Regions from separate parts of the Arthrobacter sp. LjRoot14 genome, predicted to be linked through region 3. Evidence: riboswitches for the same ligand, from Rfam matches in the RefSeq annotation. Region 3 holds a riboswitch; each other region holds the start of a gene.
The links. A riboswitch is a leader RNA that binds a small molecule or an ion and turns the genes downstream of it on or off. The one in region 3 is predicted to bind S-adenosylmethionine.

Region 1: linked by a shared signal. The riboswitch ahead of metX (homoserine O-acetyltransferase MetX) and the one ahead of ACSQ12_RS13820 (aminotransferase class V-fold PLP-dependent enzyme) in region 3 are both predicted to bind S-adenosylmethionine.
Region 2: linked by a shared signal. The riboswitch ahead of ACSQ12_RS20180 (DUF1737 domain-containing protein) and the one ahead of ACSQ12_RS13820 (aminotransferase class V-fold PLP-dependent enzyme) in region 3 are both predicted to bind S-adenosylmethionine.

The regions. Positions count from the first base shown of each region.
Region 1 is NZ_CAXURL020000001.1:1,529,609-1,539,256, reverse strand. It holds gene ACSQ12_RS06880 (DNA glycosylase AlkZ-like family protein) at 1-37, shown strand, start outside; gene ACSQ12_RS06875 (hypothetical protein) at 51-590, shown strand; gene ACSQ12_RS06870 (CoA-acylating methylmalonate-semialdehyde dehydrogenase) at 672-2,156, opposite strand; gene mmsB (3-hydroxyisobutyrate dehydrogenase) at 2,188-3,090, opposite strand; gene ACSQ12_RS06860 (LysR family transcriptional regulator) at 3,266-4,165, shown strand; gene ACSQ12_RS06855 (zinc-dependent alcohol dehydrogenase family protein) at 4,185-5,303, opposite strand; gene ACSQ12_RS06850 (MFS transporter) at 5,319-6,701, opposite strand; gene metX (homoserine O-acetyltransferase MetX) at 6,872-8,056, opposite strand; SAM riboswitch class IV at 8,069-8,184, opposite strand; gene ACSQ12_RS06840 (bifunctional o-acetylhomoserine/o-acetylserine sulfhydrylase) at 8,275-9,591, opposite strand.
Region 2 is NZ_CAXURL020000001.1:4,441,372-4,451,019, forward strand. It holds gene ACSQ12_RS20160 (EAL domain-containing protein) at 1-112, opposite strand, end outside; gene ACSQ12_RS20165 (PLP-dependent cysteine synthase family protein) at 366-1,391, opposite strand; gene ACSQ12_RS20170 (aromatic amino acid ammonia-lyase) at 1,400-3,001, opposite strand; gene ACSQ12_RS20175 (NtaA/DmoA family FMN-dependent monooxygenase) at 3,006-4,301, opposite strand; SAM riboswitch class IV at 4,533-4,645, shown strand; gene ACSQ12_RS20180 (DUF1737 domain-containing protein) at 4,728-4,997, shown strand; gene ACSQ12_RS20185 (rhodanese-like domain-containing protein) at 4,994-5,404, shown strand; gene ACSQ12_RS20190 (O-succinylhomoserine sulfhydrylase) at 5,405-6,613, shown strand; gene ACSQ12_RS20195 (hypothetical protein) at 6,665-6,988, opposite strand; gene ACSQ12_RS20200 (glutamate--cysteine ligase 2) at 7,017-8,243, opposite strand; gene ACSQ12_RS20205 (UDP-N-acetylglucosamine 1-carboxyvinyltransferase) at 8,317-9,648, opposite strand, start outside.
Region 3 is NZ_CAXURL020000001.1:3,058,844-3,068,491, reverse strand. It holds gene ACSQ12_RS13830 (metal-dependent transcriptional regulator) at 1-61, opposite strand, end outside; gene ACSQ12_RS13825 (class I SAM-dependent methyltransferase) at 93-866, opposite strand; gene ACSQ12_RS13820 (aminotransferase class V-fold PLP-dependent enzyme) at 930-2,351, opposite strand; SAM riboswitch class IV at 2,387-2,500, opposite strand; gene hisN (histidinol-phosphatase) at 2,729-3,541, opposite strand; gene rsgA (ribosome small subunit-dependent GTPase A) at 3,582-4,697, opposite strand; gene aroA (3-phosphoshikimate 1-carboxyvinyltransferase) at 4,687-6,069, opposite strand; gene ACSQ12_RS13800 (DoxX family protein) at 6,076-6,624, opposite strand; gene ACSQ12_RS13795 (sigma-70 family RNA polymerase sigma factor) at 6,999-7,781, shown strand; gene rsrA (mycothiol system anti-sigma-R factor) at 7,778-8,038, shown strand; gene ACSQ12_RS13785 (50S ribosomal protein bL37) at 8,161-8,235, opposite strand; gene ACSQ12_RS13780 (PadR family transcriptional regulator) at 8,318-8,941, opposite strand; gene ACSQ12_RS13775 (DUF4097 family beta strand repeat-containing protein) at 8,942-9,648, opposite strand, start outside.

The DNA of each region.
Region 1 (9,648 bases), 1.5 Mb from region 3:
TGCCGGGCCGGGGGTTAAACTGAAGGGACACTTCTGAGAGGCCCTCCACCGTGAGCAACGTGTTCTTCTGGATCATCATCCTGTCGTTCCTGATTCCCTTCGCCATGCGCATGTACCGGAAGCGCGTTGGCAGGAACCAGAACCAGGATTTCAACGGACAGTATCCAGGCCAGTTTCCCGGGCAGCAGCCGGGCCGGCCAAACAACCAGCCGCGTGACGGCTATACCCAGCAGGACTACTTTGGCGGCGGCTTCCGGCAGCTCGGCGGCGGCCAGCAGCCCCCGCTGGACCAGCCCTACCAGAACCCGGGCTACCAAAATCCCGGGTACCAGAATCCCGGCTACCCGGCCCCCGGTAACCAGAACCCGGGCTATCCCGGACAGGTGCCGTACGAGGACAGTCCCGAGTATCCCGCCAACCAGTCACGCCAGCAGCCGCAGCAGCCGTCTGCCCCGGTCACTCCCCCGCCGCCGTCGGCCGCTCAGGGTTTCCGTGCACGGAAACTGGCGGAGCTAGACCAGCAGTACAGCAACGGCGAAATCGCCATGGAGGAATACATGGCCCGGCGCGACGAGATCATGAAGGGCTAGCCGCACTCGCATAGCCGTGCCCGGGACCACTGACATTATGCGGGCCCCGGGAAGGCTACCTTGACTGAACCTGGCTGCGGCTCAGTCCACCTGCGGGAAGCCGAGGTCGATCACCGATGTGGACGGATCCGGCCAGCGTGTGGTCACCACTTTGCCGCGGGTGTAGAAGCGGATGCTGTCCGGACCGTACATGTGGGTGTCGCCGAACAGCGAGTTCTTCCAGCCCCCGAACGAGAAGGTTCCCACCGGCACCGGGATGGGCACGTTCACTCCCACCATGCCTGCCTCGACGTCGAACTCAAACTGGCGCGCCGCGCCGCCGTCGCGCGTGAAGATGGCCACGCCGTTGCCGAACTCGTTGTCGTTCACGAGCTTCACTGCGTCGCTATAGCTGTCGGCGCGGACCACCGACAGTACCGGGCCGAAGATCTCGTCGTCGTAAACTTTCATGCCCGGCTTCACGTGGTCCACCAGGCTGACCCCGATGAAGAAACCGTCCGAATCGAACTCGTGCTTGCGCCCGTCCACCACCACGGTGGCACCTTCCTCCTCGGCACCGGCCACATAGGAGGCCACCCTGTCCCGGTGTTCCTTCGTGATGAGCGGACCCATCTGCGAGGCCGGATCCGTGCCGGGACCGATCTTAAGGTCCGCCATGCGGGTGGAAATGGCCTTCACCAGGTCGTCGGCGATGTTGCCCACGGCCACCAGCACGGATACCGCCATGCACCGTTCACCGGCGGAGCCGTAGGCCGCCGACACAGCGGCGTCGGCGGCCATGTCCAGATCTGCATCCGGCAGGACCACCATGTGGTTCTTGGCGCCGCCCAGCGCCTGGACGCGCTTGCCGTGGTCGGCCGCCCGCTTGTAGATGGATTGGGCGATCGGGGTGGACCCCACGAAGCTGACAGCCTTGACGCCGGGGTGCTCCAGCAGCACGTCCACGGCTTCCTTGTCGCCGTGGACCACGTTCAGGACGCCCGGGGGCAGGCCCGCCTCCGCGAAGACTTCCGCGATGAAAACGGCCGACGACGGGTCCTTCTCGCTGGGCTTGAGGAGGACGGTGTTGCCACAGGCAAGGGCACTGCCGATCATCCACAGCGGCACCATGGCCGGGAAGTTGAACGGGGTGATGCAGGCGACGACGCCCACCGGCTGGCGCACCGAGTGGACATCCACCCCGCTGGAAACCTGCTCCGAGCGTTCGCCCTTGAGCATGTGGGAAAGCCCGGTGGCGAATTCGATGTTTTCGAGGCCACGGGAGATCTCGCCCTCTGCATCGGAAAGCACCTTGCCGTGCTCGCTGGTGAGGATTGCTGCCAGCTCGGACTTCCGCTGCGTCAGGAGTTCCCGGACCCGGAAGAAGATGTTGGTGCGTTTGGCCAGGCTGGTGGCCCGCCAGCCCGGGAGGGCGGCTTGCGCGGCCGCGATGGCCTCTTCCACGCGGGCGGCCGAGGCCAGGGCCACCTCTTTGTCCTGTGCGCCGGTGGCAGGGTTGAAGACGGGGCCGAAACGGTCGGCGTCGCTGATCCGGGCGCCGTTGATGAAGTGCGGAATACGTTCCATGGGAAAGTCCTATTCGTGAAGCAGGGTGCGGTTACTTGGAGGTCTCGAGCGAGCCGTCGACAAGCTTGATGATCATGGAGCAGTCCTTGCCGGACTGCCCGGAGTCGATGAGCCGCTGGAAGAGCGTCTGCACGTGCTCACCGATTTCCAGCGGGGTTCCGGTGTCGCGGGCGGCGCTGATGGCCAGGCCGATGTCCTTGTTGGCCAGTTCGGTAGTGAAGGTGGGAGCGAAGTCGTTGTTGGAGGCCGCGGTGGGAACTACCCCTCCTACCGGGTACCAGGTCCGCAGCGCCCAGCTGTCTCCGGAGGACACAGAAGCGATGTCCCAGAAAACCTGCTTGTCCAGGCCCAGCCGCTCGGCCAGCACGGCCCCTTCGGCGGTGGAGGCAAGGTTGATGAAGAGCATCAGGTTGTTGCAGATCTTCGCGGCCTGCCCCGTGGTGGGACCGCCAGTGGGAATGATGTTGGAGGCCATGGGACGGATGTACTCCGTGGCCTCGGCCACGGCACCCGCTTCCCCGCCGATCATGAACGTCAGGGTTCCGGCTTTCGCCCCGCTCATGCCGCCCGAGACCGGGGCGTCCACAAAACGGAAGCCGGCGGAAGCGGCGGCGTCGTGCAGTGCCTGTGCGGAGGAGATGTCGATGGTCGAGGAATCCACCAGCAGCGTCCGCGTGTCCGCATGGGCAAGGACGCCGTCCTCCCCCAGGTACACGGCCCGGGCGTGTTCGCCCTTCGGCAGCATGGTGAACACGACGTCGGCGCCGTCCACCGCCGCGGCAATGCTGGCTACCGGCTTCACGCCTCCGGCTTCTGCAGCTGCCACCGCTTCGGGATTGAGGTCGAACCCGCGGACGTCGTGACCGGCCTTTGCCAGGTTTGCTGACATGGACCCACCCATGTTCCCGAGACCGATCCAAGCGACTACTGCCATGGCGAAAGCTCCTTTGCTTCGTGTACCAGCCGGTATTGCTGGAAGTTCCGTGTCCACCATCACACCCTGTTACAGTGCAATCAAGGGGAAAAATTACAGAGAGCATGTGCATTGATGCACATGCTCTCTAAAAGCCGCATTGTGAGCCTGAAAGCATGGGTGTGAAAAAGTGGATGTGAACCGGCTGCCCAGTCCGGACGACCTGTTGATCCTGTTGACCGTGGCCAGGCTCGGCCGGTTCAATGCCGTGGCGGAGACGCTGGGCACCACCCACACCACCATTTCCCGCCGGATCCTGGCGCTGGACAAGCAGCTGGGCGGGCGGACGCTGGAGCGCAGCCCGCACGGCTGGGAACTGACCGAACTGGGCAGCCGGGCGGTTGCCGCCGCCGAGGCGATCGAGGCGACACTCGGATCCCTGGCCGGCGCCATCAGCGACGGCGAACACTCATTGTCCGGCATGGTCCGGATCAGCACGTCCGATGGATTCGGTGCGCAATTCGTGGCCCCGGCGCTGGTGCGCCTGCAGCAGGAGAATCCGTTGCTGGACGTCGAGATGCTTAGCGCCACCCGCAAAGTCAGCCAGAACCGGTCCGGCGTGGACCTGGAAGTGGTGGTGGGCCGGATGGAAGTCACCAGCGTGCAGCCCATCTTCCTCACGAACTATTTCCTGCGGCTGTACGCCAGTCCGGGCTACGTCCGGTCCCGGGGACTGCCGACCGCCCTGGACGACGTCCGCGAGCACGGATTTGTCTCCTATGTGGAGTCGGCCCTGCAGGTGGCGGAGCTGGGCCACCGGTCCTCGCAGCTGCCCGCCCCCAAAACCAGTTTTCAGGCGACCAGCATTTTCGCCCAGCTCGAGGCGGTCCGGCGCGGGGCAGGCATTGGCCTGCTGCCGAACTTCATGGTGGCCGACAACCCCGAGTTCGTTCCGGTGCTGCCTGAGCTGTTCCAGCGCCAGCTCCCCATCTGGGCGGTGGCGCGTCCTGAGTCGCTGCGCTCGGCGTCCGTCCGGGCCGTGGTGGAGGCGCTCAAGGCGGAAGTGTCAGGCCGCCGGGACGTCCTGGCGGCCTGACACAACACCGGCCCTGACGCTACGCCTGGAACAGCCGGCGGACCACTTGCCCTGCTGCCAGGGCGTCAAGGCCTTCGTTGATTTCCGCGAGCGGCCTGGTGTCCGTGTGCAGCAGTTCCACCGGAAGCCGCCCGGCCCGCCAGTGGTCAAGGTACAGCGGAATGTCCCGCTCCGGGACGGCATCTCCCATGTAGGAGCCGAGCAGCCGCTTCCCCGCTCCGGCAAACTGCAGGGCTCCGACGGTCAGTTCCGCCGAGGGTTTTGGCAGCCCGACGGAGACGACGGCGCCGCCGCGCGTTACGAGGTCCAGGCACGAGGCGATCACGCCGGCAGAGCCCACGGCCTCGACGGCGACGTCCACGCCGTCGCCGGTGGCCTCGGCAACCAGCCGGGCGGCGTCGTCGGGAGTTCCCACTGCCGTGGCACCGCAGTCCCGGGCGAGCTGGTGCTTGCCTTCGTTGGGGTCGATGGCAATGACGGCTGCGGCGCCGGCCAGGGACGCCGCCATCACGGCGGAAAGCCCGACGGCGCCGAGCCCGAAGACTGCCACCGACTGTCCGGCGGTGACCGCCGCCGTGTTCAGCACGGCGCCCATTCCGGTGAGTACGGCGCAGCCGAACATGGCCGCGACAGTGTCCGGAACGTCGTCGTCGATTACCACCACTGATTCCCGCGCCACCACGGCGTAGTCCGCGAAAGCCGACACCCCGAGGTGGTGGTTGATCCGCTCCCCTGACGGCGTGCGCAGCAGCGCCTCCCCGTGCAGCAGGTCCCCTGAACCGTTGACTTCGGCGGCACGGTGGCACAGGGCCGGGCGCCCGGACCGGCACGCCCGGCATTCGCCGCAGCTGGGGACGAAGACGAGCACAACGTGCTCGCCCACAGCCACGTCATGGACGCCCTCACCGACTGACACCACCCGGCCCACGGCCTCATGCCCCAGCGCCATGGGCAGCGGCCGTACCCGGGAGCCGTCCACCACGGACAGGTCCGAGTGGCACAAGCTGGAGTAGGTGATGGCCACTCCCAGTTCGCCGGCGCGGGGTTCGGGCCGGTCGAGCTCCTGCACCACTAGCGGGCGCGCTTCGGTGTAGCTGGTTCCGGCGGGGACGGTGGAGTACAGAACTGCGACGCGCATGTGAACCGGCTGCCCCTACTTCTTGCTGGCGGCAAGGAGGTCCGCCGTGCCCTGGGCGTCCGCGGCGTCGACATCGTGCAGCGAGATCCCGCGGGTTTCCTTGAGGAAGTACACGGCCACCATCGTCACCAGGCAGGCGCCGAGCAGGTAGATGGCCACCGGGGTGGAGGACTTGAACTGGCTCAGCAGGGCGGTGGCAATGATCGGGGCCATCGAACCGGCCACGATCGAGGTGACCTGGTAGCCGAGCGAGACGCCGGAGTAGCGCATCCGGGTGGGGAACATCTCGGCCATGATGGCCGGCTGGCCGGCGTACATCAGTGCGTGGAAGAGCAGGCCGATGGTGATGGCTGCGAGGATGACCAGATCGTTCTTGGTGTCCATCATCGGGAAGGCGAAGAAGCCCCAGGTACCGCCGAGGACCGCACCGGCCATGTAGACGGGCTTCCGGCCGAAGGCGTCGGAAAGCTTGCCGACCATCGGCACCGCCGAGAAGTGGATGAAGTGGGCCACGAGCAGGAGCAGGAGGATCCGGGAGGTGTCCGTCTGGACAACCACCTTCAGGTAGGTGATGGAGAACGTGACCACCAGGTAGTAGAGGATGTTCTCCGCGAAGCGCAGTCCCATGGCGGTGAAGACGCCGCGCGGGTAGCGGCGGAACACTTCGCCGACGCCGTAGCCCTTCTTCTCGACGGTGACTTCCTTCTGGGCTTCCAGGAAGATGGGGGCGTCGGTGACCTTGGTCCTGATGTAGTAGCCAACCAGCACGATCACAGCGGAGAGCCAGAACGCCACCCGCCAGCCCCAGCCGAGGAAGTCGGCGGCAGACAGCGTGGAGGACAGCGTGAACAGTACGCCGGTGGCCAGGAGGTTGCCCAGGGGAACAGCGGACTGCGGCCAGCTGGCCCAGAAGCCGCGTGACTTGCTGGGGCTGTGCTCTGCTACGAGGAGGACGGCCCCGCCCCACTCACCGCCGACGGCGAAGCCCTGGGCGAACCGCAGGAACACCAGCAGGGCCGGAGCCCAGTAGCCGATCTGCTGGAAGGTCGGCAGGCAGCCCATCAGGAACGTGGAGACGCCCACCAGGATGATGCTGAGCTGGAGCAGCTGCTTCCGGCCGAATTTGTCACCGAAATGACCGAAGACGATACCGCCGATGGGGCGGGCGACGAAGCCAACCGCGTAGGTGAGGAAGGCGGCAATGATGCCGTCCAGTTCCGTGCCTGAGTTAGGGAAAAATGTCTTGCCAAAGACCAGGGTGGCCGCTGAGGCGTAGAGGAAGAACTCATACCACTCAACGACGGTCCCGGCCATGGAGGCCGTAACCACTTTCTTTAGCCCTGAGGCTTTGACGTCAGTCTCATCTGCGCGCCTTGCGGCGGAGTTTTGCGTGCTCATTGTGAACTCCTTCGGCGTCTCCGTCGACACCATGTGGACCATTCCGTTACGGCCGCGTGTGATGTGCACCACCAACGCGCCGGTCCCCTAGAGTATGGGCTCACATTGCCGCAGGCTCAACGCCATTTTCTGCAGAACAGCTCTGCATAAATGCACATTGAGCCGGCGGGCTAGGCGAAAAAGTTCTGCCGCAACTGAGCGCTAAGCTGCCCGATTTCAGTCAGGAAACCGTCGTGGCCGATGGGCGCCTCGATGACATGCACCGGGACGTCGCCCGGGAGTGCAGCCGCGAGTTCGCGGGACTGCGCCGGAAAATACAGCCGGTCCGTATTGACGGCGGCAATGAAGAACTCAGCCGTGGCCCGGGCCAGCGCCTCCTTGAGCGGGCCGCGCCCCCGGCCCACGTCGTGGCTCATGAGCGCTTCCGTGATGGCGATGTAGCTGTTGGCATCGAAGCGCCGGACCAGCTTGGTGCCCTGATGGTCGAGGTAGCTCTCCACCTGGTAGCGGCCGCGGTCTCCCAGCGACACTGCCTGGAGCGGGGCTTCGCCGCCCTGGGCGCTCCGGCCGAACCGGGCCTCCAGCTCGTCTGCGGAACGGTACGTGATGTGCGCAATCCTGCGTGCCAGGGCCAGGCCGGCCTCAGGCTCCGGGCCGCCGTAGTAATCGCCGTCGTTGAAGTTCACGTCCTGGCGGATGGCGAGGGTCTGCGCCTGGGCAAAGGCGATCTGCTCGGCCGTGCTGCTTGCCCCGATGGAAATGACGGCGCACCGCCGGACCCGGTCCGGGAAGCTCACGGCCCATTCCAGGGCGCGGGCTCCGCCCAGGGATCCGCCCAGGACGGCGTACCAGCTGTCGATGCCAAGGGCGTCCGCCAGCCGGGCTTCGGCCGCCGTGGTGTCGCGCAGGGTCACCAGGGGGAAGCGCGAACCCCACGGCCTGCCATCCGGCGCGGGAGTGGAAGGGCCGGTGGAGCCGTAGCAACCGCCCAGGATGTTGATGCTGACCACGAAGTACTTGTCCGTATCGACCGGGGCGCCGGGCCCGGCAAGCTGCTCCCACCAGCCTTCTTCGTCGCTGGCTCCCCTGGTAACGTGCGTGCTGCCGGTCAGGGCATGCTGCACCAGCACGGCGTTGGAACGGTCCGCGTTCAGCGTGCCCCAGGTCTCGTAGGCGAGCCTGACGTCCGGCAGGTGGCCGCCGGCCTCAAGGTGGAGCCCGCCGATGCCCTGGAACTTGACGGTTCCGTCGGGGACAGCGTCTGCGGTTTTGCCTGCGGCGGTTTTCACGTCACTGGACGACAGGCCCTGGCTGGCTGTTTCGGGTACACCGCTGCGGGTGACGGCAATCGTCATCTGAAGACCTCTTCTTCGCGCTTGCCTGCCGCCAACTGGCCGGCAGGCCAGGTCTTCACCCGGGGCACCCCGCCGCGAAAGGAGGGTTGCCGGCCAGCAAGCCGGGGCTGTCGCTGGCACTCATGACCTGTTAAGAGTCTACGAAATGCGTCCCCGCAATGGCGAAGAATGTGACAGCAATATGACTCCCGGCGTCGAGGCGCCGGGAGTCATACGGCTCAGTCGCCCTTGGCGGCGCGGAAACCGGCGTCGAGGTCGGCGATGATGTCATCGATGTGCTCCAGCCCCACGGAGAGGCGGACCAGGCCCGGCGTGACCCCCGCCACGGCCTGCTGTTCCGCCGTCAGCTGGCTGTGGGTGGTGGACGCCGGGTGGATGACCAGGGAGCGCACGTCACCGATGTTCGCCACGTGGGAATGCAGTTCCAGCGCGTCCACGAACCGCTTGCCGGCCTCGGCCCCGCCGGCGATGTTGAAGGACACGATCGCACCGGTGCCCTTGGGCCCGTACTTGCGGCCGCGGTCATACCAGGGGCTGGACGGCAGGCCTGCGTAGGCCACGGATTCGACGTCGTCCCTCGCCTCCAGCCATTCGGCGACACTCACCGCGTTGGCCACGTGGCGCTCGACGCGCAGGCTCAGGGTTTCCAGGCCCTGGGCGATGAGGAAGGCGTTGAACGGGGACACCGCGGAGCCGAGGTCCCGCAGCAGCTGGACGCGGGCCTTGAGGATGTAGGAAAGGTTCGCGCCCAGGGCGCCCCCGGCGCCGAGGTCCCTGGCGTAGACAAGCCCGTTGTAGGTGGGGTCCGGGATGTTGAAGCCCGGGAACTTCTCCGGGTCCTTGCCGAAATCAAAGTTGCCCGAGTCCACGATCACGCCGGCGATGGCGCTGCCGTGCCCGCCAAGGTACTTCGTTGCCGAGTGGACCACAATGTCGGCGCCCCATTCCAGCGGCCGGATGAGGTACGGCGTGGACAGTGTGTTGTCCACGATCAGCGGGACCCCTGCCTCGTGGGCGACGCCGGAAACGCCTTCGATGTCCAGGACGTCCTGGCGCGGATTGGACACCACCTCGCCGAAGAAGAGCTTGGTGTTCGGCCGGACGGCGTCCTTCCACTGCTGGAGGTTGTCCGGGTCCTCCACGAACGTCACGGAGATGCCGAACTTCTTCAGGGTGTGGGCCAGCAGGTTGTACGTGCCGCCGTAGAGGCTGGGGCTGGCCACCACGTGATCGCCGGCTTCAGCGACGTTGAGGATGGCGAATGTTTCGGCGGCCTGTCCCGAGCTGAGCAGCAGCGCCGCCAGCCCGCCTTCAAGGCTGGCCACGCGCTGCTCCACCGCGTCCTGGGTGGGATTGCCGATGCGGGTATAGATGGGCGCCAGTTCGGCCAGCGCGAAGCGGTTGGCGGCGCTTTCGGCGCTAGGGAACACGAACGACGTCGTCTGGTAAATGGGGAGGGCCCTGGCGCCGGTGGCGCTGTCCGGCTCCTGGCCGGCGTGGATCTGGCGGGTTTCGAAAGACCAGGCATTGGACATTGGAGGCTCCTTAAGGAAGGGCACCGTGGCCGGACGCACGGTATGCCGGGCCGGCTC
Region 2 (9,648 bases), 1.4 Mb from region 3:
ATTCCATCCGGTCCCGCAACTGCTCACGTGCCCACTCGCTCTGCGGAGTGGCGTCACCCAGTACAGACTCGATGATGTCCCGTGCCTGTCCGCGGATCGTCGGATCACTCACGTCCGAAGGCGGTATCGACTGCGGTCCCCGGAAAGCAGTCGATTCTCCATCGGTCAATGCTGGAAAAGAAGTCTCATCCATTGACATTGGTTATTCCTTTATAAGTGCTGGTCCCGGCTGAGCCCGGGACCCGTCCGTGACTGCACCGCATACTGATTCGAGGATGCGGGAACCGCGAACGTTTCAAAAGCGTACAACGAGACCGGGCTGCCTGTCTCTAGCTGTATCCGAGTCGTGATGCTAAGTACGCGAGCTACTCCTCCACGAATTCCGCGGCCAGATGGATGTGGTTGTCGGCCAGCCATACCGGATTGAAGGCCTTGCTCAGGTAGTTGCTGCCGGCGTCGGGAGCTATCGCCACCACCACGGACCCGTGCGGCGCGGCACGCGCGACCCTGAGCGCTGCAGCCACCGCAAGACCGGAAGAGGGCCCCACGGACAGACCTTCTTCATTCAGCAGCCGGTGCTCCGTGGTGTACACCTCATTGTTGGGGACGCGCAGGAAGCGGTCCACAATGCCGCGGTCGAAGATCTTGGGCCACTCGGCTTCCGGCCAGGAGTTGCCCACGCCGTCCACCAGGATCTCGCCGGGGTGGCCACCGCTGTACACGGACCCAACAGGATCCGCGGCGATTACCTCAACATGGCCGCCGGTCTTTTCCTTCAGGTACCGGCCGTTGCCGCTGATGGTGCCGCCGGTCCCGATCCCCGCCACGAAATGTGTCACTTTCCCGGACGTCTGCTGCCAGATCTCCGGCGCTGTCCCTTCGTAATGGGCCAGCGGGTTGGCCGGATTGTCGAACTGCTGGGGCCGCCAGGCGCCCGGGTTTTCTGCCGTGATCCGGGCCGCGACCGCCCGTGCGTTCTCCGGCGACTCCGACGGCGCGGTCCAGTCCGTCACCACCACCCTGGCGCCGTAACGGTGCAGCGCGGCGAGCTTCTCGGATGAGATGGTGTCCCCGGTGACCACCACCACGGGGTGTCCGGTGAGGGCACCGATCAGCGCCAGCCCGATCCCGGTGTTCCCCGAGGTGCTCTCCACGATGGTTGCGCCCGGCCGGAGCTCACCGCTGCGCTCAGCCGCGCGGACCATGCTCAATGCTGTCCGGTCCTTGATGGAGCCGCCCGGATTATCCGATTCGAGCTTGACGTACACCGTGCTGCCGAGGCCCTTGGAAAGGACATCCAGGGGCACCAGCGGCGTGTTTCCCACCTGCGCCAGGACAGCTGCGGCGTCCGCCGCAACATCAGCCTCCCGGACCGCATGCCTGCCTGTCATGGTGCTCATCACTGCCTTTCCGTGCCGCCGGCGGCATGGGATTCCGGGCCGCCGTTCAGGGCACTGTTGAAGCCGTTCCCGAGGAAGGCGTCCAGTTCAACGCGCGCCTCGTCCACGAGCGCCGCGGCCGGCAGGTGCCGGGCCAGCAGGCCGGAAAGACGGTCGACGACGGCGGCCGTCCCGTTTCCCAGCGGCCGCACCGCGCGCGCCTCCGCCCCGGCCAGCAGGTACGCCGCCGTCAGCGCTTCGATGGCGAGCAGCTTCCCGGCAGCATCGACGGAACGCTCCAGCTGCTGGAGTGCCAGCGGCGCCAGTGTGGAGTGGTCCTCGACATCGGCAGACAGCGTGGGCGCACCAAGTGTTGCCGGCGCCGCGAGGAATTTGAGCTCGGACAGCAGGCCGGCGGCCGAATACCAGAGCAGTCCGGGCAGCTCTTCCGGCTCCAGCGGTGCCCCGTTCGTGGCGGCCTCGAGGTGCCGCTGGCGGATCCGACGCTGCGGCGGGTAGAGCTTGGCGATCCGGCGTTCGCTGCTGATCCCGAGGTGGGCCAGCCCCAGGCGCAGCGCCTCGAATGCCAGGGCCAGCTGCATGGGCTGGAAGTTGCCGCCGGAGACCATCCGCCCGGAGCCGATGTCGGTCAGCGGGTTGTCGCCCCGGCCGTTCAGCTCCACTTCCAGGGCGCCTTCCAGGGCCGTGACCTGCCAACGGATGGCGCCGTGGGTCTGGGGCGCCGCGCGGAAAGACAGCGCGTCCTGCACGGATACCTCCCGCTCCGGGTCCTCCAGCCACCCGCCCTCGAGGAGCCGCAGCACATGGGCCGCCGTGACCGCCTGCCCGTGAACTGCCTTGGCCGCCTGCACAGCCGGCGAAAACGGGCTGAGGTTGCCGCCGCCGTCGTGCCTTGCCGTCGCCTCGAGTGACAACGCGAGAGCGGTGTCCGCGAGGTCTGCGAGGCGGAGGAGGCGGTGCAGCACCAGCGCCCCGACGCCGATGGAATAGGAGTTGGAGCTGACCAGGGCCAGGGCTTCGCCGGGCGCGAGTTCCAGCGGAGCCAGCCCGGCGTCCGCCAGGGCCTGCCCGCCGGGCAGCAGCTGACCGTCCGTTGCCACCGCCTGGCCTTCCCCGATGGCGACGGCGGCAACAGCGGCGAGGTGGGTCAGGTCGGCGGAACCGACGGACCCTTCACGCGGGATCGCCGGGACCACCCCGCGGTTGAGCATCTCAGCGTAAAAGCGGGCTGTTTCCGGCCGGACGCCGGAGCCGCCGCGACTGAAGCCCACCAGCCGCGCCAGGATGACGGCCCGGACCTCGTCGGCGCCGAGAAACCCGCCCACCCCGCTGTTGTGGTACCGCACCACCTGCACCTGGTAGGCGAGGACCGCCTTTTCATCCACGGCGGTGTCCCGCCCGGATCCCAGCAGGGTATTGAGTCCGTAGACGCGGTGGCCGGAGTCGATGGCCTGCTGCACCACCTCGCGCGAAAGCCCGATCAGCTCCAGGGCGTCCACACTCAGGACGAACTGGACAGCCGGATCAGCCGCGGCCTCGGCGATATCCCGGGCACGCAGGTGGGCCGTGCCGATCAGGAAGTTTCCGCTGCCGCCGCCCATGGCGCTAGAAGTCCAGCAGGTTCCGGCGGAAGCCGCCGTCGCCATAGCTTGTCCGGAGCAGCCCGCGGCGCCGCAGCACCGGGGCCAGCCGGTCCAGCACGCCGTGAACGGTGGCCGGGTCAACGAAACCTGAGAACAGGAAGCCGTCCCCGCCCACCTGGACACCGGTTTCTTCGAGGTAGTCGGCAATCTCCTCGGCCGTGCCGATGATGCTGTCCCCTGCGCCGCCGCTGCGGGCCTGCAGGAGCTGGCGCAGAGTGGACCCGGGAGGACCCGCCTTGGCGAAATGGTCCAGGGTGCCCTGGTTGCTGTTCGTGGTGAGCTCGGGGAGCGGGGCGTCAAGGTCGAACTGTTTGAAGTCGATCACGGAGAGGTAGGAGATGGAGTTCAGCTGGCTGTCGATGTCGCGCTGCGTGAGCTGGCGGCGCTGCTCCCGGAGCTCGTCCGCTTCGGCGCGGGAGCCCACCACGGTGGGCTTGAGGACATACAGCACCTTGACGTCGTCGGGGTTCCGCCCTGCCGCGGCTGCCTCGGCCCGGATCGAATCACGGTAGGCCTTCATGCCGTCCGCACCCCTGGCGAGGGCAATCGCGACATCCGTGTTGGCGCCCGCGAAGGCCTTGCCCCGCGGTGACGCCCCGGCCTGCACCAGCACCGGTTCCTCGGGCATCGGTGCGGTGTTCAGCGGTCCACGGACCTTGAAGAACTCGCCGTCGTGGTTGATCGGGTGGACCTTCGTGTGGTCCGCGAAGATGCCTGCGTCCGCGTCCTCCACAATGGCGTCCGGCTCCCAGCTGCGCCAGAGCTTGCGCACCACGTCCACGAATTCCTCCGCTTTCTCGTAGCGGAGGTCGTGCTCGATCTGCTGGTCCAGGCCATAGTTCTGCGCGGCAAGGTCGCTGCCGGAGGTCACCACGTTCCAGCCCACCTGGCCGTTGGAGAAATGCTGCAGGGTGGCCAGCAGCCGTGCCGCCGTGAACGGCGGATAGAAGGACGCACTCACCGTGGGAACAATGCCCAGGTGTTCCGTGACGGAGAGCAGGTAGGGCACCAGGGCCAGCGGATCGTGCTTGGGTGCGAAGGATGCCTGCGCCAGCGACACCTCGGCGCTCCCGCCGTAGGTGTCCGGCACCGTGAGGGAGTCCTCGATGATAAAAAGGTCCAGCCCGGCCCGCTCGAATTCCCGCACGGCGTGCTGGTACAGGGCGGGTTTTTTCCAGTCGTACCCGATGCCGTAGCCGGGCGTGCCCCAGCCCTGGACACCGAAACCGTGACCCACAAACCAACCGAAGTGCAGCATGGGACTGACTGTATTCCGATTCGATTCATTCACGGCTGCCTGATTTCATCCGGCGTTACAGCGGTTCATCTCCCGTCATTATCCTCCCGGCAGGGTCTTTTGTAACTGCAGTCAGGGGTCGCGCAGGAACGGATGCGGCGCCGGTGCGCAGCCGCGGTGCGGGCGTTCCCGTTACGGAAGATGACGACGACGGCGGTGCGGGCCGCCGTCGTAAGTGTTACGTTTTTGGGGAGTAATGAGAACCGGTGCCAAGCCCTGACTGGCCGGTCGGCAACCCTCCTTCCACGGCGGGGTGCCTCAGGTGAATACTCGGCATATCGATATTCGAGTTGCAAGCGTGAGAGAAGGAGATCCGTCGTGTCCGACGCACCCGCACCGCTGGCCCCGGCAGCCGAACCGGCCGCCGCCGGCCAGGAACAACCGGCCCTGGCACTGCCGCAGGAAAAGCTGGCCTACCGGCTCATCACCGGCCCCGACGACCGCTCGTTCTGCGAGCGCATCTCCGCGGCCCTGGCCGACGGCTATGTCCTGCACGGGAGCCCGGCGGCAACCTTCAACGGCACCAGCGTGATCGTGGCCCAGGCCGTGATCCTGCCCGAGGCCGTCGCCAGCTCCGACGCTGCAGTGGCAACCGCAGTGGACGAACTTGAGTTCGACGCCGACTTCCCGGGCGAAGGCTTCGAGGGCCACGCATGAGCTACGCCGGAGACCTGAGCCCGCAGGACGCCTGGGCCAAACTGGAACAGGGTGCCGTCCTGGTGGATGTCCGCACCGAGGGCGAGTGGGCGCACATCGGCATCCCGGACACCAAAGCCACGGACAACGATCCCCTCTTTATCCAGTGGACCTTCCCCGGCGGCATCCCCAACCCGGACTTTGTCGACCAGCTGAAGCAGCAGGCCCCCGAGGATTCCGGCGTCGAACTGGTGTTCCTCTGCCGTTCCGGCGTGCGGTCCGTCGCCGCCGCCATTGCCGCCACACGGGCCGGGTTCACCGCCTACAACGTCCTCGAAGGCTTTGAAGGCGAACCGGACCGTTTCGGCGAACGCACCGTCAACGGCTGGAAGAACCGCGGCCTGCCCACCAATCTCGGAAAGAACTAAGTGACCTTCAATCCCGACGCCGCCGGCTGGAGCCCTGACACCCAGGCTGTCCGCGGCGGTCTTGACCGCACCAATTTCCAGGAGACCGCCGAGCCGATCTTCCTCAACTCGGGGTTCGTCTACGAATCCGCGGCAGCCGCCGAGCGCGCATTCACCGGCGAGGACGAACGGTTTGTGTACTCCCGGTACGGCAACCCCTCCGTCGCCACCTTCCAGGAACGGCTCCGGCTGCTCGAGGGCACCGAGGCGTGCTTTGCGACGGCGTCCGGCATGTCCGCCGTCTTCACGGCACTGGGCGCCCTGCTGGCTGCCGGTGACCGGGTGGTTGCCGCCCGCTCGCTGTTCGGCTCCTGCTTTGTCATTTTGAACGAGATCCTGCCCCGGTGGGGCGTGGAAACGGTGTTCGTGGACGGCCCGGACCTGGAGCAGTGGCGCGCCGCCCTTTCGGAGCCCACGACGGCGGTCTTCTTTGAGTCGCCGTCGAACCCCATGCAGGAAATCGTGGACATCGCCGCGGTCAGCGAACTGGCACACGCGGCAGGGGCGACCGTCGTCGTCGACAATGTCTTTGCCACTCCCCTGCTGCAGCGCTGCGGGGAGCTCGGCGCGGATGTGGTGGTCTACTCCGGCACCAAGCACATCGACGGCCAGGGTCGGGTCCTCGGCGGCGCCATCCTGGGCACCAAGGAGTTCATCGAAGGCCCGGTCAAGCAGCTGATGCGGCACACCGGACCCGCACTGTCCGCCTTCAACGCCTGGGTGCTGACGAAGGGCCTGGAAACCATGGCGCTGCGCGTCAACCATTCCTCGGCCTCCGCGCTTCGCCTGGCCGAATGGCTGGAAGACCAGCCGGCGGTCAGCTGGGTCAAGTACCCGCTGCTGAAGTCCCACCCGCAGTATGAGCTGGCGGCCAAGCAGATGAAGGCCGGCGGTACCGTGCTCACGCTGGAGCTCTTGCCGTCGGCGGGCCGCACGGCGAAGGAAGCAGCCTTTGCGCTGCTGGACGCGCTGCGGATCATCGACATCTCCAACAACCTCGGCGATGCCAAGACGCTCATCACCCACCCGGCCACCACGACGCACCGCGCCATGGGGCCGGAAGGCCGGGCCGCCATCGGGCTGAGCGACGGCGTGGTCCGCCTGTCGGTAGGACTCGAGGATGTTGACGACCTCATCCGTGACCTGGAGCAGGCGCTCAAGCAGATCTGACCATCCCGCCCCTGATCAGCGCCAAGCTACGACGGCCTGCCGCGCCGAACGTCAGGTGTCCAGCTCCCAGTGCAGGCGGATCGCTTCGGCTATCGGGGCGGCCGCAACATCCACGGTGAACGCCACGGGCGCGGTGCCGGTCTCTTCGATGACGGTGTCGTGGTAGACGCGGCCGCACGCCGGGCACAGTGTGTAAAGATCCTCGTCCCCGGGCCACTCGGCCAGTCCGGCAGGCACGGGAGTTCCCTCGCCAAGGTGCACGGGCATGCCTTCGGAGTTGGCCTGGATCAGCCCCTCGTCGCTGACGGTGTTACCGCAGACGCAGGTGATGGTGGTGACATCATGTCCCGTGACTGTTGCGTATTCGGTTTCCATGGCGCGCTCCGGGGTAGTAGGAACCTGTTCAGGACTGGCGGACGCGCAACAGCACGGGCGCTTTCTCGCGCGCGGTGATGGCTTCGGTCCGGCGCATGCTCATGTCCACCGCGTGGGCGACCACTGCGGCCAGCCCGGCAGCGGCGTCCGAGGTCCCGGCAAGGCCTTCCTGCATGGCAAGGCGCTGCTGTTCCGAACCGGTCCCCCTGTCCAGGATTCTCCGCACGCCTTCCCGGGCCAGTTCCAGCTCGTCCTGTTCCGCCAGGACGGGCGCCACGTAGTCCACCAGCGCATCCACCACTTCCCCTGCGGGAGCGGGACGGAATGTGCCGAAATCCAGGAGGTCTCCCCGCAGTCCGCAGTTGCTCGCCTGCCACGCGGCCATCCGCAGGAGCACCGTCGGTACGGGCGCCGGGTCCACACCGGCCCGCCATTCCCTGCAGGCCGATTCCACCAGGCCCCGCACCAGGACGGCGATCAGGGCGGCGTCCTCGGCCTGCAGGCAGACGTCCGCCACCCGGACTTCCACGGTGGGATGGTTGCGGGAGAGCCTCGCGTCAAAATAGATCATGCCTTCGTCAAGCAGCACGCCGCTGTCCAGCAGCCGGGTGACCACGCGGCGGTACATGGAGTGCGTCCCGAAGATCTGGGACGGGCCCGACGTCGGCCAGCGGTTCCAGGCCTGCGTGCGGTAACTCTCGAAGCCCGTCTCCACGCCGTTCCAGTACGGCGAGTTCGCGCTGAGCGCGGTCAGCACCGCCAGCTTGTCCCTGATCCGGTCGATGACAGCCACGCCTTCTTCCGGGGATTCGACGAAAGTGTGGACGTGGAACCCGCAGGTCAGCTGCTCGTGGACGGTGAGGCCAAAGCGCTCCTGCATGGTGGCATAGCGGGGGTTCGGTGTGGTGTGCGTCGTGGAGGCAATCGGCGAAGTCGCCAGCGCGGCCACCCGCGCATTGTGTTTCTTCGCGGCGCTGTCGGCCAGGGCCCGGCCCTGGCGGATCTGGAGGAGCAGCTCCTCGTAGTTCAGGCACGGACGGGTCTGCGTCTCGATCTGCTCGAGTTTCAGTTCGGCAGTGAGCCCGGTGTCGCCGTCGTGACGGTTTGGATCGTGAGGGTCAGGGATCCGGGGTTTGTCCGGAGCGTCGTCCGCAGCAAGCGTCCGCCCTGCCAGCAGGGCGTCCGCCAGCGCCAGCGGCTCCCCGGTCACGGGGTCCACAATCAGCAGCTCTTCCTCAACCCCGAAAGTTCGCATGCATACATTGTGCTCCTGTGCCGCCCTGTAAGACAGGCGCCGCAACGGCGCCTGCCTTACAGGGCGGAACGGGTCAGTCCTGGAAGTACTCGATCTTCGCACCGATGGTGTTGAGCCGCTCGGCCAGGTCCTCGTACCCGCGCTCGATCACGTAGATGTTGCGCAGTTCCGAAACACCGCGGGCAGCCAGCATGGCCAGCAGGATGCAGGCGGCCGGGCGGAGGGCGGGCGGGCAGCCCACCTCGGCGGCACGCCACCTGGTGGGTCCGTTGACGTAGATCCGGTGCGGATCCAGCAGCTGGACGCGGGCCCCCAGCTTGTTCAGCTCGGTGAGGTAGATGGCCCGGTTCTCGTAGACCCAGTCGTGGATCATGGTCTGGCCTTCGGCATTCGCGGCAATGACGGCGAAAAACGGCAGGTTATCGATGTTCAGGCCGGGGAACGGCATGGGGTGGATCTTGTCCGTCGGGGCATGCAATGCGGAGGGCTTCGTGGTGACGTCCACCAGCCGGGTACGGCCGTTACGGGCAAAGTACTCCCCGGAAATCTCCAGTTCCTGGCCCATCTGCTCCAGGGTGGCGAGTTCGATCTCCATGAACTCGATGGGAACCCGGCGGATGGTGACCTCGGAATTGGTCACGATGCCGGCCGTGATGAGGCTCATCGCTTCGATGGGGTCCTCGGACGGGAAGTACTCGATATTGACGTCGATGGAAGGCAGCCCGGTGATTTTCAGGGTGGTGGTCCCCACGCCGTCGATCTCCACGCCCAGGCCCTGCAGGTAGAAGCAGAGATCCTGGACCATGTAGTTGGGGCTGGCGTTGCGGATCACCGTGGTGCCGCGGCGGTGGGCGGCCGCCATGATGGCGTTTTCGGTGACTGTGTCACCGCGTTCGCTCAGCACAAAGGTGCGGTTGTCGCCGTCGGCCGGCGGTGCCTGCACCGAATAGAAGCCGGACGTGGCTTCCACCGACAGGCCGAACTGGCGCAGGGCCTGCATGTGCGGCTCCACGGTGCGGGTGCCAAGGTCGCAGCCGCCCGCGTACGGGAGGCGGTACTCCGCGGACTCGTCCAGGAGCGGCCCCAGCAGCATGATCACGCTGCGGGTGCGGCGGGCAGCCTCCACGTCCATGGAATCCAGGTCCAGCACGGCGGGGCGGCGGATCTGCAGATCGTTGGCATTGAGCCAGGTGCATTCGACGCCGATGCTGGTCAGGACCTCCACGATCCGGTTCACTTCCTCGATCCGGGCCAGCCGGCGCAACGTGGTGGTGCCACGGTTGATGAGGCTGGCGCAGAGAAGGGCAACTCCGGCGTTCTTGCTGCTGTTGACGTCCACCGAACCGGACAGCGTGCGGCCGCCCTCCACCCGGAGGTGCGTCATCTGCGGCCGGCCCACTTTGAC
Region 3 (9,648 bases):
TAAAGGAGTAGATGACCTTGACGTAGTCCTCGATCGAGGAGGAGGGTGCGCCGGTCTTCACGAGTCCAAGCCTACCGCTTTGGCTACGGGACTCATGCCTTGAACGCCCGCCAGGTCTGGGTCAGGTAGGGGAGTCCGATAACGTCCGCGGCGGAGTGTGCCAGGTGCTCGTGGAGGTACCAGTCCAGGTTGGCGCGGACTTTGGCCCGGATCCCTTCTCCGGCGGCGAGGTAGTAGCTGCGGGACTTTGCCAGTTCGACGATGTCCTCAGTGGTCACGGGATCTTCCCAGCGAGTCAGGTGGCTCTCAAGACCGGCAAACTCCGGGCCGATCGCGGGGTGGAAGTCCGGTTTGTGCACATCGCCGGCATGCATGATCCGGGAAAGCCGGTGGACCCACGGGACCGACGTATCCAGCTGGTTCCAGATCAGCCCCAGCACGCCCCCCGGACGGAGAATGCGGGACAGTTCGGTGCTGGCCAGACGGGGATCGCACCAGTGCCATGCCTGGGCAACGGTCACGACGTCGAACGCGGCGTCCGGGAGTCCGGTGGACTCCGCGGTGCCCTCCGTCGCAGGAACCCCCGGAAGGGCCAGCCGGAGTTGGGCGAGCATGTCCGGTGAGGGATCCACTGCGGTGACATTCAGGCCGCGCTGCACCAGCAAAGCGGTGTACTTTCCCGTCCCGGCGCCGATGTCAGCGGCGTCGGACGCGCCGCCCATCCCGCCAACGCTTCGGAGCAGCCAGTCCACCGAATCGGCGGGATAGCCGGGACGGACCCGGTCATAGTGTTCGCCGCCGTCCTGGTAACTCCGGCCGAGCTCGTACCGGCGCTGGTGGTGCAGTTTGGGGCCTCCCCGTGCCACGTGCAGTCTCCTTCGGGCAGGCTGGAATTCTTACCCCTCGAATTTACCGCACACGCCGCGCCCTTAGTCTTCGGTGCAGGGTGCCGCGCCGGCAGTGCCGGGGGTATTGGGTGCCCAGTCCGGGTAGCTGCGGGTGTCGTTGGCCGGCACCCAGCGGCCGGAATCCACCACGTAGTCCCAGCCGAGGCCGGTCCGGCGGAGTTCCTCGATGCCGGCGAGCAAACGCTGGGCGTCCTCCAGCCGGGAGCCGACGCCGAAGCTTGCCCGCAGCGAGCCTGACGGCAGTCCCAGCCGCTTCAGCAGGGGGTGGGCGCAAAAGCGGCCGTCGCGCAGGCCCACGCCGTGCTCCGCGGAGAGGTAGGCCGCCACAAGGCCGGCGTCGTAGCCGGCGACGGAGAAGTTGACCACACCGATGGTGTCCGTGGCCTGGTCGGTGTCGCTGAAGATCTGGTGGACAGTGACGCCGTCGATCTTCCGCAGTCCCTCGACTAGGAAGGACCGGATGGCCGTCTCATGGGCGTGCCACAGGTCCTGGTCCAGGGCGCCGATGACCTGGGTGGCCCGGGCCAGGGTGGCGGCCCCAAGGACGTTCGGTGAGCCGCCTTCATGCCGTGCCGGCCCTGTGGTCCAGCTGACGGAGTCCAGCCGGGCCTCACGCACGGCTCCGCCGCCTGCGAGGTGGGGCGTCCCGGCGTCGAGCCAGTCCGGCCGGCCCACGAGGACACCGCTGCCAAACGGCGCGTACAGCTTGTGGCCTGAGAAGGCGAGATAGTCGACGTCGTCCGCGGCGATGTCGATGCGGCGGTGCGGGGCCAGCTGCGCCGCGTCCACTACGATCCTTGCACCGTGTTCGTGAGCCAGTGCGGCCAGCTCGCGGACGGGAAGGATTTCGCCGGTGACGTTGGAGGCGCCCGTGACGGCCAGCAGGCTGATGCCACCCTGCCGCAGCTCGGACCGCAGGTTCTCCAGGGTGGCCCTGAGCGTAGGAGCGGCAACAACACTCCGGTGCGGCACACCCTGCCAAGGGAGCAGGTTGGCATGGTGTTCGATGTCGAGGTACAGCACTTCGCCGGTCTGGCGGCCGTTGGACACCGGCAGGCACCCGGCCAGCAGGTTCAGTGAGTCCGTGGTGTTCCGGGTGAAGATGACGGAATCGTCCGCCCTGCCGCCCACAAACCCGCGGACGATGTCCCGGGCATTCTCGTACACCGACGTGCTGATCTGCGAGGCATAGCCCGCGCCGCGGTGCACGCTGGCGTAGTACGGCAGGATCTCGTTGAGGTAGGCCGAAACAACGGACAGCGCCGGGGCCGATGCGCCGTAGTCCAGGTTCGCGTAGCGGACGTGCCCGCCCTGGATCAGCGGAGCCTGGATCTCCGCGCCGGTAACGGCTGAGAGGGGGCGCTGGGCGACGGTGAACCGCGGGTCCAGAAGGCCTGCGGCGGACGTGGTTGCGGCGTTTGCGGGGAAAGTGGCAGTAGTCATGGGGACCTCACTGTAAAGGGACCCCGCACTCCGGGGATCCGCGCTTGCCGGGTCCGTTCCGGACCGGCCTGGTCGTCACCCGGGGCACCCCACCGCGAATGGAGGGTTGCCGGCCAGCAAACCGGGGTTTAGCGCTGGCACTCGTGACCTGTTTCGAGATTAGGACATTCACCGCGGCGCGGGAAAGTCGCGGCAATTATTAAGCTCTTTGTTACGCACGTCGGAAGAAGGGGGATGGCACCGAATAAAACGACGGCGGACACCCCCTAAGGAGGGAATCCGCCGTCGTTTATTCGGCTACCGGTGGTTGTGCCCGCGGTGATGCGCCCGGGCCGGAACCGCTTGGCGGCGGGCCGGGCACCGGGCCGGGTCGCGCGTCAGAGGAGGTCGTCGAGTTCCGGGTTCAGCCGCTTGAGGACCTCGGAATGAAGGATTGAATTGGTGGCCAGGGCGTTTCCGCCGAAGGGGCCGTCCACTCCTTCCAGTGAGGTGAAGCGTCCGCCGGCTTCGGTGACAATCGGCACCAGCGCCGCCATGTCGTAGAGGTTCAGTTCCGGCTCGCAGGCGATGTCCACCGACCCCTCCGCCACCATGCAGTAGGACCAGAAGTCACCGTAGGCGCGGGTCCGCCAGACTTCCTCAGTGAGTCCCAGGAACTCGTCCAGGTTGCCCCGTTCCTTCCAGCCGCCCAGGCTTGAATAGGAGAGGGAAGCGTCGGACAGTTTGGACACGTTCGAAACCTTGAGGCGGGTGGCGGCAGCTAGCGACCGTCCCATGTAGGCGCCCGCACCTTTCGCTGCCCACCAGCGCTTGCCCAGCGCCGGCGCGCTGACCAGCCCGACCACCGGCTCACCTTCATCCACGAGGGCGATCAGGGTGGCCCACACCGGCACGCCGCGGACGAAGTTCTTGGTGCCGTCGATCGGATCGATGATCCAGCGGCGGGAACCATGTCCGGAACTGCCGAACTCTTCGCCGAGGACGGCATCTCGCGGACGGGAACGGGAGAGCTGGCCGCGGATGGACTCTTCAGCTGCCTTGTCAGCATCCGTTACCGGCGTCAGATCCGGTTTGGTTTCAATCTGAAGATCCAGCGCCTTGAAGCGGCTCATGGTCTGGGAGTCAACAGAGTCGGCCAGGACATGGGCGAGGCGCAGGTCATCGTTGTAGCTCGAAGCGGGTTGGGTCATGGTTCCAAACTACCGTCTCTGCGGCCGGCGGGCCGGGATGTCACGAAACGATGCCGAGTTCCTTGGCGTCCTGCGCTTCCATGCGGGGGTCGGTGCCGAGCAGCCGCCGAAGGGACGCCAGGCGTGCCGCGCCGGACGGGCCGGCGTGTCCTTCGGCCACCCAGGCGTCCACGCCGCAGTTGACGGCGGAGGCATCGTGCTTGCAGCCGCGTTCACAGGCATCCGTGCCGGGTTCGAGGTCGGGGAACGAGCGCAGGATCCGGTCCGGATCCACGTGGGCAAGGCCGAAAGACCGGATGCCGGGCGTGTCAATGATCCAGCTACCGGCGGGCGCATCACTGATCCGCAGGGCAAGCGCGGACGACGACGTGTGCCGTCCCCTCCCGGTGACGGCGTTGACGCCTCCCGTGGCCCGCTCAGCACCCGTCAGGGCATTGACCATGGTGGACTTCCCTACGCCGGAATGGCCGAGCATCACGGTGACCTTGCCGTCGAGGTGGGCCCGCAGCTGCGAGACGGCATCACTGTCCAGGCGGGCCGAGAGCCCGTCATCCGAGCGTGCATCGATTCCGGAGGCCGCGGCGTCCGCAGTTCGGCTGATGATCACCGGAAAATCCAAGTGCCGGTAGTTGGACAGGAGCTCCGTGGGATCCTTGACGTCCGCTTTCGTGACCAGCAGCAACGGCTCAATCCCGGCGTCGTACGCCGCCACCAGGGCCCGGTCAATGAAGCCGGTGCGCGGTTCCGGATTGGCGGCGGCAACCACCACCACAAGCTGGTCCGCATTCGCGACCACTGCCCGCTCGATGGGGTCCGTGTCATCGGCGCTGCGCCGCAGCAGCGTGCGGCGGTCCTGGATCTTCACGAGCCGCGCAAGGGTGTCCGGGGCCCCCGAAACATCTCCCACCAGGGACACGAAGTCCCCGGCCACCACAGGCGAACGGCGCAGTTCACGGGCGCGCGCGGCAATCACCGTGCGCTCGTTCCCGCTGTCCTCGCCCACCACGGCCGTATAGCGCCCGCGGTCAACCGTGATGATCCTGCCGGTCACGGCGTCGTCGTGGCTGGGGCGGTCCTTGGTCCGGGGACGCGAGCCTTTCTTGTTGGGGCGGATCCGGATATCGGACTCGTCCCAGGAGCCGGTGCTACGCCCCACGGGCCTGTTCCGTCTGCCGGTCCGGCTGTTGCGAAAGCATGGCTTCCCACAGTTGCGGAAAGTCCGGCATCGTCTTGGACGTGGTGCCGATGTCTTCCACCTCCACGCCGGGAACGGCAAGGCCCAGGATGGCCCCCGCGGTGGCCATGCGGTGGTCCGCGTAGCTGTGCACGACGCCGCCGTGGAGCTTGGCGGGCCGGATCACCAGGCCGTCGGAGGTTTCCTCGGCGTCCCCGCCGAGGCGGTTGATCTCCGTGACGAGTGCCGCGAGCCGGTCCGTTTCGTGGCCGCGGAGGTGCGCGATGCCGGTGAGTCGCGACGGACCCGTGGCCAAGGCGCACAGCGCGGCTACTGTCGGTGCAAGTTCGCTGGTGTCGGCAAAGTCCGCACCCGTGATTTCGGGCCCGCCGGTGACGGTGAGTGTGCCGTTGTCCAGCGTGACCGTGGCGCCCATTGAAGTCAGGATGCTGCGCCAAAGGTCGCCCACCTGCGTGGTGGGGGAGGGCCAGTTGGGAATACGGATCGTGCCCCGGGTCGCCAGCGCGGCGGCGAGGAACGGCCCGGCATTCGACAGGTCCTGCTCGATGCGGCGATCGAAGGCCCGGATGGGGCCCGGCGCGACGACCCAGTGATTCGGGACGGAATCGTCGACGGATACTCCAACTTCCCTCAGGACGGCGACGGTCATGTTGATGTGGTCCAGGCTGGGGACCGGCTTGCCCACGTGCTCAAGGTGCAGGCCCTCTGAGAAACGCGCGCCCACCAGGAGCAGCGCCGACACGAACTGCGAGGATGCGCTTGCATCGATCACAAGGTGACCGCCCCGAACTTGGCCAGTGCCCGCCACTGCGAAGGGAAGTGCCGACGGACGTGCCCCGTCCGCAGCGCGGACGTCAACGCCGAGGGCGGCCAGTGCCTCGATGATGGTGCCCATAGGACGCTTACGGGCGTGCGGGTCGCCGTCGAAGACTGTCGCCCCATTGCGGAGCGCAGCTACCGGCGGAACAAAGCGCATGACTGTTCCGGCGAGTCCGCAGTCGATGGCGGCGTCGGCAGCCGCGGCGTCGGAGCTGAGGGGGCTGACCTCAAGGTCGGGCCCGAACGAGCCGTCGCCGGGAACTTCCCTGATGCCTGCTCCCAGTTGCCGGAGGGCCTGGATCATGAGGGCCGAGTCGCGCGAATGAAGGGGTGCACGCAGACGGGACGGGCCGTCGGCCAGGGCCGCAAGAACCAGATACCTGTTGGTGAGGGACTTGGATCCCGGGACGGTGACCGTGGCGTCGACCGGCGCGCCGGCGAACGGTGCCGGCCAGTGCGGCACGTCGGCAACGGGTCCTGAAGTAGTCGACGCGGTGGGGGCGGTGCCTGTCATTCGTGCCTATGCTTTCACTGCGTGGTCCACGGCCTTGCGGACAGCCTTGTCGGCCTTCTTGAGCTTCTTGGTGGTGGTCTTCCGTGCGTCAGCGGCCAGGTGGCTGGCACCCTTGCGGGCATCGGCAGCCAGGTGCTCAGCCCGCCAGGCAAGGCTCGGCTTGCCCGCGGTGTCGACGGATGCAAGCAGCACCCCGCCGGTGAGGGTGACATTCTTCAGCAGTTGCGTGCGCCGCGCGTCCCGGCCTTCCTTGGTGGTGATGTCCGCGCTGCGCCACTCGACAAAGGCGTTCAGCGCTGAAATGACCGCCAGGACGGAGGCAGCGAGCCGTGCCGACTTGCCCAGGGCGAAGAGCACTCCGGCGCCCACCTGGGTGCCGCCGATGACGCGGGCCAGGACCTTTTCGTTCGTGGCGAACGGAAGGGATTCCGCTGCCCGGCGCAGCAGGGGGGACAGCTGCGTCGCAGTGTCATCCGCGTTCTTGAGCTTGTCCAGGCCGGCGAGAACGAAACTGGAGGCCAGCATGGGGCGGGCGAGAATACGGACAAACGACATGAATTTCCTCCTGGGTGGACGAGCCGCGGAACTTCTGCGGGGGAACCGGTTCTAGTCTTGCACTTTTGCGGAATATTTGCCCGCCGGCCGTGGTTGTGAAAAGCAGGTCCCGGTGGGTGAGGGAAGGTACTTGTTCACGGCCTCCGGCGCTGGCGAATGCCGCACGCCTTGGCCTGCTGCCCCGGCGCCCGCGCCGTGGACGCCGACACAGCAACACAGGGCCGGTTGCAAGGACACTGAGCGGAGATGGAGCTTTGACATTGGTTAGGGACAGCGTGGAACTCCTTGCGCCACTGGAGTTTTCCGGGCGCGGGGATGAGGCCGGCGGACGACCGCCGGGAGCTTCGCGACGCGTCACAGTAGACTTGAAGGCAATGAGCACCATTGATCCGGCCGTTGCGGCCATATATGAGGCTGCCGGAAACGACGCCAAGACCATCAGCGAGCGTCCGGCGGACGCCGGGGGCAGCAAGGACGGCGGGGTACGCCCCGACGCGGCGCTGGAAGCTGCGGAGCCGGAAGCTGAGGTGGACGTTGTCTCCGAAACCTCCGAGCAGCGCAGGCTGCGGTTCGAACGCGACGCCATGCAGTACGTCGACCAGCTGTATTCGGCTGCCATGAGGATGGCACGGAATCCTGCCGACGCTGAGGATCTGGTGCAGGAGGCATACACAAAGGCTTTCTCCGCGTTCCATCAGTACAAGCCCGGAACCAACCTCAAGGCGTGGCTCTACCGGATCCTCACCAACACGTACATCAATCTTTACCGCAAGAGGCAGCGCGAGCCGCTGCAGTCGAATTCGGACACCATTGAAGACTGGCAGCTGGCCCGGGCGGAGTCGCACACCTCTTCAGGGCTCCGCTCCGCCGAAGCGGAGGCACTGGACCACCTTCCCGATTCCGATGTCAAGCGGGCACTGCAAGCGATTCCGGAAGAGTTCCGCCTGGCGGTGTACTTCGCTGACGTGGAGGGCTTTGCCTACAAGGAAATCTCAGACATCATGAACACCCCCATCGGCACTGTGATGTCCCGGCTCCACCGCGGCCGCAAAATGCTGCGCGACATGCTCGGGGACTACGCCGCAGAGCGGGGTTTCAAAGCCGCAACCGAAACCGGCGCAGCGGCCGATAGCACAAAACAGGAGAACAGGAAATGAGCGACTGCCAGGGACTGGGCGATTGCGACGACGCCCGGATGCAACGTATATACGAATACCTGGACGGTGCGTTGACACACAGCGACATCGCCGAGATCAAGGATCACCTGGACGGTTGCCCGGAGTGCCTTGAGGAGTACGACCTCGAATGCGTCATTCGCAAGGTGGTCAAGCGGTCCTGTACGGAAGCCGCCCCGGAAAACCTGAAGAGTGCCATCCTGGACCGGATCCACGCGATCCGCCCTGTCGAAGCGTAGCTTCCCATGACGTTGCCGGACGGCGTCGCATCCTGACACTCACGGCATTCACGACGAAGGGCCCCGGAAACCATGTGGTTTCCGGGGCCCTTCGCTTTTAAGCTCATAATCCAAACCGTAGCTTAGGTGTTGGGGCGCTTCCCGTGGTTCGCGCCGCCACGCTTACGGTCACGACGTTTACGTGCACGCTTGCTCATAGCTGGCCTCCTTAATCTTGGTACTCAAAAGAGCTGCCCTCAAGTCTCCCACATCACGCGACGGCCCGCGAACCAGGCCCGCTTAGTGACTGTCGGCGTTCAGGGAGTTGCGGATGGAAATGCGGGCCTGGTCGAGGACCATCCGGATCGTTTCGAGTGTGACGCCGCTGATGGGTGCTGCGCCGGCCTGGACCCGAAGCTCAACCCGGAGGTCGTCCCTGAATGCCTGGATCAGCATTTCCGCTTCCTTCAGCGTCCGGTCGCCTTCGGGCGTATGCCGGCTTCCGCGGTCGGGGAAGGCTGCGGAACGTTCAGCCGACCTGGCGGCTTCTGCGGTGGCGGCAAGATCGGCCCGGAGCCCGCGCATGTTGGCCCGGATGTCCTCCCGGAGATTGTCGGCCAGCCGGCGTACGGAATCGGAGATGTCATTCTCGACGCCGGCGAGTTCATCCCTGCGCCGGTTGAGCTCCACCAGCCCGGCCGGGGTGATGCGGTAGTTGGTGCGGCGCCCCGCGGCCTCCGTGGCCACGAGCCCCTCTTCTTCCAACTTGCCGAGCCGCGGATAGATGGTGCCCGCGCTGGGGGAGTAGGTCCCGCCAAAGCGCTCACTGAGCGCTTTGATGAGTTCGTAGCCGTGCTTGGGACCGGACTCCAGAAGGGAGAGCAGATAGAGGCGAAGCGCTCCATGGGCGAAGACGGGAGGCATCTAGGCCTCCGTTTCGGCGTCCGCGGGCGACTTGCTGTGGATGATCGAGGTCTTTCCGGAGACGGAGTTGGTCCGGACGATCATCAGCTGCGCGTCAGGGCCGGCGATGGTCTGGATCTTGCCGCTGGGCTGGATGTACCTCTGGTCGTCGATGACCACGGCGCCGCTGGCGGATTTGGCCACGATGTCCACGCCGACGTCGTGGGGCAGCCGGATAGTCAGGTCGCCCGAGACGGAGTTGGCTCCGAAGTCGTGCGTGAATCCCTGGAGGTCAAAGCTCATGTCGCCGCTGACCGTGTTTGCGCGGATGTTGCTGAACCGGCCGGACGCTGTCACTTCGCCGGAGACGCTCTTGGCGGTGAGGACGCCGTCGTGGTTCCGGGCGATGACTTCGCCGCTAACGGTGTTGACATGGAGTTCGCCGGCGGTCTTGTCCGCCATGACGGATCCCGAGACGGTATTGAGCTTCGTATGGCCGCTGATGCCCGAGACCAGGCCGTCGCCGCTGACGGTGCCCGCTTCCACTTCCACTCCGGCCGGCAGCGCGATGCTGATGACCACGGAGTTGGTGCTGTTGTTGTTGACGGTGCCCATGAGGTTCTTGAACCAGCCCTGCGCGCCGTGCAGCTGGTGGCGCACCTCAAGCCTCCCGTTCGTCAGGGAGACGGCCAGCGGGTCCCCGTGGATGTCGGACACTTCGATCCGCG